DNA from 2 places in the Hydrogenispora ethanolica genome. Region 2 is predicted to be linked to the other one. Evidence: riboswitches for the same ligand, from Rfam matches in the RefSeq annotation. Region 2 holds a riboswitch; the other holds the start of a gene.
The links. A riboswitch is a leader RNA that binds a small molecule or an ion and turns the genes downstream of it on or off. The one in region 2 is predicted to bind cyclic di-AMP.
Positions count from the first base shown of each region.

Region 1: it holds a riboswitch for cyclic di-AMP, as region 2 does, so the genes downstream of both, EDC14_RS00510 (hypothetical protein) here and dapB (4-hydroxy-tetrahydrodipicolinate reductase) in region 2, are expected to answer to the same signal.

Region 1 covers NZ_SLUN01000001.1:115,815-119,217, forward strand. The annotation lists gene EDC14_RS00495 (cobalamin-dependent protein) at 1-172, opposite strand, end outside; gene EDC14_RS00500 (NAD/NADP-dependent octopine/nopaline dehydrogenase family protein) at 173-1,261, opposite strand; gene EDC14_RS00505 (asparagine synthase-related protein) at 1,351-1,668, opposite strand; gene EDC14_RS00510 (hypothetical protein) at 1,665-1,886, opposite strand; cyclic di-AMP (ydaO/yuaA leader) riboswitch at 2,066-2,209, opposite strand; gene EDC14_RS00515 (chloride channel protein) at 2,357-3,403, opposite strand, start outside.
Region 2 covers NZ_SLUN01000003.1:120,022-123,424, forward strand. The annotation lists gene EDC14_RS03800 (family 10 glycosylhydrolase) at 1-1,417, shown strand, start outside; cyclic di-AMP (ydaO/yuaA leader) riboswitch at 1,584-1,715, shown strand; gene dapB (4-hydroxy-tetrahydrodipicolinate reductase) at 1,801-2,655, shown strand; gene EDC14_RS03810 (LysR family transcriptional regulator) at 2,772-3,403, opposite strand, start outside.

The sequences.
Region 1 (3,403 bases), on a different contig from region 2:
CCGGCCGTTCGGCGGCCACCGCCTCCAGGATCGCCGCCACCGACCAGCCGACTCCGGCGAAGACGGTTTGATAGCCGCATTCCTCGGCCAACTGCAGAAAGCGGTGGATCCCCGCCACGTGAATGCAGTTGCCAAGCGTGCAACCCCAGATCTTCAAGCCGTTCACCTTCATCTAAAATCCCTCCAATGCGATATGCCGGATCTGCTTCTGGGTGAGGCCGGCCAGGCCCATCCGCTCGACGGTCCGGCCCTCCCGCCAATAGTCGCACTCATTCATCAGTCCGGCCAGCCCGATCAGGTGCCGGATCGTCGGCGTGGCCACGCCCAGGGTCTCGCCGATGGAAGCGATGGGCACCAGGCTCATCGGCACGTCCTCCCAGAGATAGCGGTGGTCGATGGTGGCCGGCGCCTGAATCCCCTTGTAGCCGGAGTTATTCCTGATGGCCTGGTAGAGCGTTTTGCCATGGGCGTCGTAGGCCATATACAGCCACTCCCGGGCGGTCATCGCCCGGATGCCGAGCGCCGCCGCCACCGCCACCCGTTCGGCGTCGACCCGCTCCAGCACCTGGGCCACAGCCTTGGTGATCCCCTCGAAATAGAACTGGAACTCGCCCCGGGTCGACTCGATCCGGGCCGCGTTCAACACCATCAGCGCCGGATGGAAGACCGCGCCGATATTGTCGAGGCCGGTCTTGATGACATTATCCCCCGGCACGAACTGCGGGAAGACCGGATGGATCCGTTCGAGCAGGTCGACGGTCTGATGGCCCGGCAGGGCGGCCAGCGGCACCGAGTTTTTGATGCCGAAGACCTTCACCTGGCCCGGATTGGTGTTGCGGCAGGCATAGAGCAGGGTCTGGGCCTCCCCCAGCAATACTTCTTGGTGGACGCCCGCCTCTTTGAAGACTTGGCGAAACTCGAAGGCGCCGCCGGTCCGGCCGGGGTTCAGGATGATCGCCTGGCCGTCGCGGAGATGGGGGGCCAATTCCGCGGCCAGATAGCGGTGGCCGCTGGCCGGGACCACCACCATCAGCACATCGGCGTCGCGGACCGCCTCGGCAATGTCCGAGGTCACCAACTCAACCGGACCTTTTCCTTCCACCACGCCCGACAGCTCGATCCCGCCGGCGTTGCGGATCGGAATCAGCCGCGCCTCGCTGCGGTTGAACAAACGCACCGAGTAACCCATGCATCCCAGATGTCCGGCCATGGCCATGCCGCCGTGGCCCGCTCCCAATACTGCAAAACGGAGTTGACTCATATTCGGATACCCCCTTCATTTGGGTTGTTTTTTGGTAACCGATAGGTCTCTCAAAGAGCTGTGGTAACCCGGCTAAAAAGCCGGAAGGGTCACAGCGATTGCTTGAAGCAAGTGATAAAGTCAGCCGGCAGCGCCTCCCAGATCTCGACCGGCTTTAATAGGTATTCATGATGGGTGGTTCCCAGAAGTCCGGCAACATGCTGGGCATAATCCCGGTCGGCGCCGTCCTCCGTAGCCACGCTGAAAGTGTGCATCTTGGTCCGGTCCTCGCGGATCAGGGCGGTGATCAGGCTGGAATCCAGCCCGCCCCTGAGAAAGCTGCCCAGGGGCACATCGGCCATGAGCCGTTTGCGGACCACCGCCCGGAGCCGGGCCCTGAATTCGGCCAGGCGCTCCTCCCAGCTCATCTCGGCTTCAAATTTGCGCGGCATCCGGTAGTAGGGCTGGCAGTCCTGGTCGGCTGCTGTCCGCCCGCCGGGTCGACGATGGCCAGCCGGGTGTGGCCCAGCTTGAACCAGTCGCCGACCGCCACTCCGTGGTCGTCGGGGCCGCGGTGTTTCAACTTAAAGAGCGGCAGCGGCAGCGCCGCGATGTCATTCCCAAAATAGCCACAGATGCCGCACATCAAAATTCCTCCTTAGATTGTCGTCGTGTCGTGCCGACGCCCCGGAAAACGGTTTGAGATACGCCGCACCCCGCGGGAGAGGGCTCTTCCGAAACTTCGGCCGGGGGAAAAGTATAGGGGATTCCGTTCCGGGGATACGAAAAGGCCATGGAGGAAAGACCATGGCCTAAAAAACCAGTTTGACCTCTCTTGCAACGCTGACGAAGTTAGCTGACGGGTTCGGATTGAAGAGTAACCCTAGCCGGCCGAGGGGTTCGGCCGTCATTCACCCCGGAAATTGGTTCCCCCGTTCCCCGGTTATGGGGATTAAGCGTTCCTGGCAATTATGCGGTTGTTTGGCGAGGCCGCGTCCGGCTTCAAGCCAGCCACGGCGCGAAGTGGTTAAGCTTTATTTTAACAAAGTTGACCAAAAAAGTCAATCTGACCCTATTGCCGTCCGGCTGCGGCGCCTGCCCCAAACCCGCGCCGGCTCAGCTGTTTTTGTGAAAAAGCGCCTTCCTTAGCAAATACAGGATCTTGCCCGGCTGATTCCGGATCTCCAGGTCATCCACTTTTTCAAGCTCTTTCATCAAGGGGACGTTGATCGAGGCGCTTTTGCTAACCCCCAGAATCTGGCTGGCATAGACGCTACGATGGCCGGCCGCGGTGTAGCTGACCAGACAGGCAATGGCCGCGTATGGGCCGATCTGCGGTCCTAAGATCTCAATCGCCATGACCGATGCGGCGATGGGCGTGTTGGCCGCCCCGGCCAGCAGGGCCACCATGCCGATGGCCGCGAAAGCGCCGGTGTTCAAATGAAAGAGCTGGGCCAACGCGCTCCCGGCGGTGGAACCGATGAAAAAGACCGGGGTCAGGATGCCGCCGCTCCCACCCATGCTCAAGGTAATCGCGGTGAAAAGAATTTTGCCCAGGAAAGCCAGAGGCGGCACCGGGCCGCCGTTGATGGCCGCCTCCAGGGTCTCGACGCCGAGCCCCAGATAGAGCGGGGAGAAGATCAGGGCCAGTCCGGCCAAGATCGCGCCGCCGACCAATCCCAGCCACGGCTTCCCGACCGGCAACTTCTTCGCGTAGGTCTCGGCGAGCTTTAGGGCTTCCACCAGCAATAACGCGACGAGGCCAAAGAAGACCCCGGCCAACAGCATCTCCATGAGGAGCAACTGCGAAAAGCGGGGCAAGAGGATCGCCTGGTGAAAATAGTGAATCCCGAAGCTGGTGGCGATCTGGAAACTGACGATGGCCGCCACCAGCGCCGGAAACAGCACTTCCTGCAGGACTTTGCCCAGGACCAGCACTTCCACGGCGAATAGCGCCCCGGCGATGGGCGTCCCGAAGACCGCCGCGAAACCGGCGCTGATGCCGCAGATGACCAGCTTCTTGCGGTCTTCCTTGGTCAGTTTCAGGAGATCGGCCATGGACGAGGCCATGCCCGCGCCGATCTGGGCGCAGGGTCCCTCTTTGCCGGCCGAACCGCCGAAGGCCAGCGTGATAATGGTGGCGACCAGCTTCACCGGCACCAC
Region 2 (3,403 bases):
GGGAGATGCGTACTATCACTACAGCATCGAGCCGCGCACCGAGGATCCGGAGCTGATGCCCGGTTTCGACGCGCTGCAATACCTGATCCGTAAGGCCCACGCCCGTCAGCTCGAGGTCCATGCCTGGCTGAATACCCTGGTGGCCTGGAATAGCCCCACGCCGCCCCGGGATCCCAATCACGTCTGGAACCTGCACGGGCCCAAGGCCGCCGGGGACGCCGACTGGGTCTCGTACTACCGGACCTACAACGCGGCCGACCGGAGCTGGTCGGATCAATTGACTCCTTCGTATTACCTGGATCCCGGCAACCCGGCCGCGGTGGACTACACCGCCGCGGTATACCTGAACGTGGTGAAAAACTACGATGTGGACGGCATTCATCTCGACTACACCCGCTACGCCGGGCTGGGTTGGGGCTATAACCCGACCAGCGTGAACCGGTATAACGCCTGGCGCGGCACCAGCGGCTTGCCGGCGCCCGACGATCCCCAGTGGCAGCAATGGCGCCGCGAGCAGACCGCCGCTCTGATTCGCAAAGTGTATCTGCAAGCGATCGCCCTGAAGCCCCGGCTCAAAGTCTCTTCGGCCGTTATCGCCTGGGGGGACGGGCCGGGGGACTGGCAAAAATCCCGGGCCTACAGCGAGGTTTCCCAGGACTGGCGCGGCTGGCTCGAGGAAGGAATCATCGACCTGGTGATGCCGATGAATTATTTCCGGGAGTGGGGCACGCAGCAACTTTGGTACAACAAATGGATCGAGTGGCAAAAGGATTGCCCCTATGGCCGGCGGATCGTGATTGGCCCGGGCATCTACATGCAATACATCGAAGATACGCTGGCCCAGATCCGCCGGGCCCAGGCCCCTTCGGCCCGGGGGAATTACGCGGCCGGCGTGGTGTTGTATGCCTACGGTTCCACCAACGTCTACAGCAACGATGACTACCGGAATCCGGCGGCCGCGGGGAGCCTGCCGCGCCAGCCCTATCAATACCTGCCCCAGAGCAACGACTGGCTCTTCCGGCTGCTCTCCGCCAAGGGAGGCTATTGGGAGCCGGTGCAGCAGCGCTTCGTCGCCACCGAACCGGTCTTTGCCGCGCCGGCGGCCGTTCCCGATCTGCCCTGGAAGTCCCACCCGACGCGGGGCTTTCTGATGGGGGTGGTGACCGGACCGGACGGCGCCAGGCCCGACCGCTGGCGGGTGACGGTGGAATCCCGCGCCCGCTGGGGCCGAGCGCCCGAAATAAGCCGGACCGTATCCACCGATGGCAGCGGCTGGTACGGCCTGGCGGGACTGCCGCCCGGCCGCTACCGCGTCACGGCGGAGCCGGCGGGGGCGGGCAAAGCCGCGGTGCGCAAGGTCCTGATCCAGGCGGGCCGCGTCACCGAGGCTGACCTGACGATCGACGCCGCGCCTTGACAGCTTCGAAAAAATTTGAGGATTGGGGCGCAGGAAAGGGTATGGGATATTGATTTCATCCGTGCCGTGTGGTATAATACGAAAGAGGAATTTTTTGCTTCGATTGGGTCCAAAGAACCATTGCCTCTGAGAGGTCTTTGGGAAACCCGATCATCGAACTGAATATCGGTCATAAACGCTGAATCCAGAGATGGAGCGGAAGAACCAATTTTTGGGGTGAGTCCCGGCTTTGCCGGGTAGGGTTAGCTTTCGACCCGAATCCGTCAGCTAATTTCGTAAGCGTTGAAAGAGAAGGTGAATGGCTGCTTGATTTGTCATACCCTTTTTTCAACGCTGCGGATGGTTGGCCATCGGTGGCATTTTTATTTGAAGGAGGGGATTTTATGACTCGAGTATGCTTAGTGGGATTGGGCAGAACCGGGATTGAGGTTGCCAAGGCGATCATGGAACAAAAGGATCTGCGGCTGGTTTCGGCTATCTCCAGCCCCAACAGCCGCAAGATTGGGAAGGATCTGGGAGAGATCCTGGGCTGCCCGGCGACGGGTGTTATCGTCCAGGGTCCGGACCAGATCGAGCCGATCGTCTTCCAATCCCGTCCCGATGTGGTGGTGGATTTCACCAACCCCGCCGCCACGGTCAGGAACTCCAAGCTATTTTCCAAAATGAAAGTGAATATCGTGGTCGGAACCACCGGCTTTTCCAAAATCGCCATGTATAAGCTGTACGTCCTGACCAAGAAGTACCATAACGCCATCCTGTATGCTCCCAACATTACCCTCGGCGTCAATGTCATGATGCTGTTGACCAATTTGGCAGCCAACATGCTCAACAACTACGACTTCCAGATCACCGAGATCCACCATAAACATAAAAAAGACGCGCCGTCGGGCACGGCTGTGAAAATCGCCAAAGAGATCGAGAAAGGCTTGGCTGCCTCGGGCCTGCCCGAAACGGCCGACGTTCCGATTCAGGCGATCCGCGCCGGCGGCGTGGTCGGCAAACACGAGGTCCTGATCGTCGGCGAAAACGACCGCATCGAGATCTCCCACGAATCCTTCTCGCGCAAAGCCTTCGCCTTGGGCGCGATCAAGGGGATCCGCTTCATTCAGGGGAAATCCGGTTATTTTGAGATGAACGATGTGCTGAATCTGCAGAAGGTCCTCGGCGACTACCTGGCGAAGGAGAAGTTCCGCAACAAGCGGCAACCGCTGTACCGTATGAACAGCGCCGCGAATTAAGGCTTGCGATGGGGGATCCGCTGGGAGCGGGACCGTGAAAAAGGGCTGCGACCGAAAGGGTGCAGCCCTTTTTTAAAAAGATCCTGCAGCAAGGGGCGGGGAGCCGGACCCGCCGGCTAACCGGCAGGGGTGGCGGCATCGTGGGGCGGCTGGGGATCCCGCCAGTAGCGCCGCGCCGTGTTCAAAAAGGACCGCAGCGCCGGCGAGAGCCATTTGTCCTTATGATGGAGCAACTGTACACTGTAACCGGGAACGGGCCCCGCCCAAGATAGCGCCCGGATCCGCCCCTCCGCCAGTTCCGCGGCGACGCTGAACTGCGGCAGCATTGCGACGCCCATGCCGATCATGATCAGCTGCTTGATCGCTTCGATGCTGCTGGCCTCCAATAAGGAGAGGGGCGTCACCCGGAAATCTTGCAGGATTTTGGTGACGGTCGCCCGGTAGCTGCAGCCCGGCTCGGTCAGGATCAGGCAGCTCTCGCCCAGGTCTTCCGGGCGGACCCGGCTCTTCCGGGCCAGCGGGTGATCGGGAGCCGCCAGAAAGAGCATGGTCTCGGCGGAAAGCTCCTCGACGATCAGGTCGGCGTCGGCGGTCCGTTCGCTGATGATCAGGCCGACATCCAGCCCGTTGTCGCGGAGCGCCTCCCGGACGGCGCCGCAGTTGGCGAACTTTAGGGCCAGCTCCACTTGGGGAAAGACGGCCCGGTACGTCCGGAGCAAACCCGGCAACCGGTAAGTTCCCAGCGATT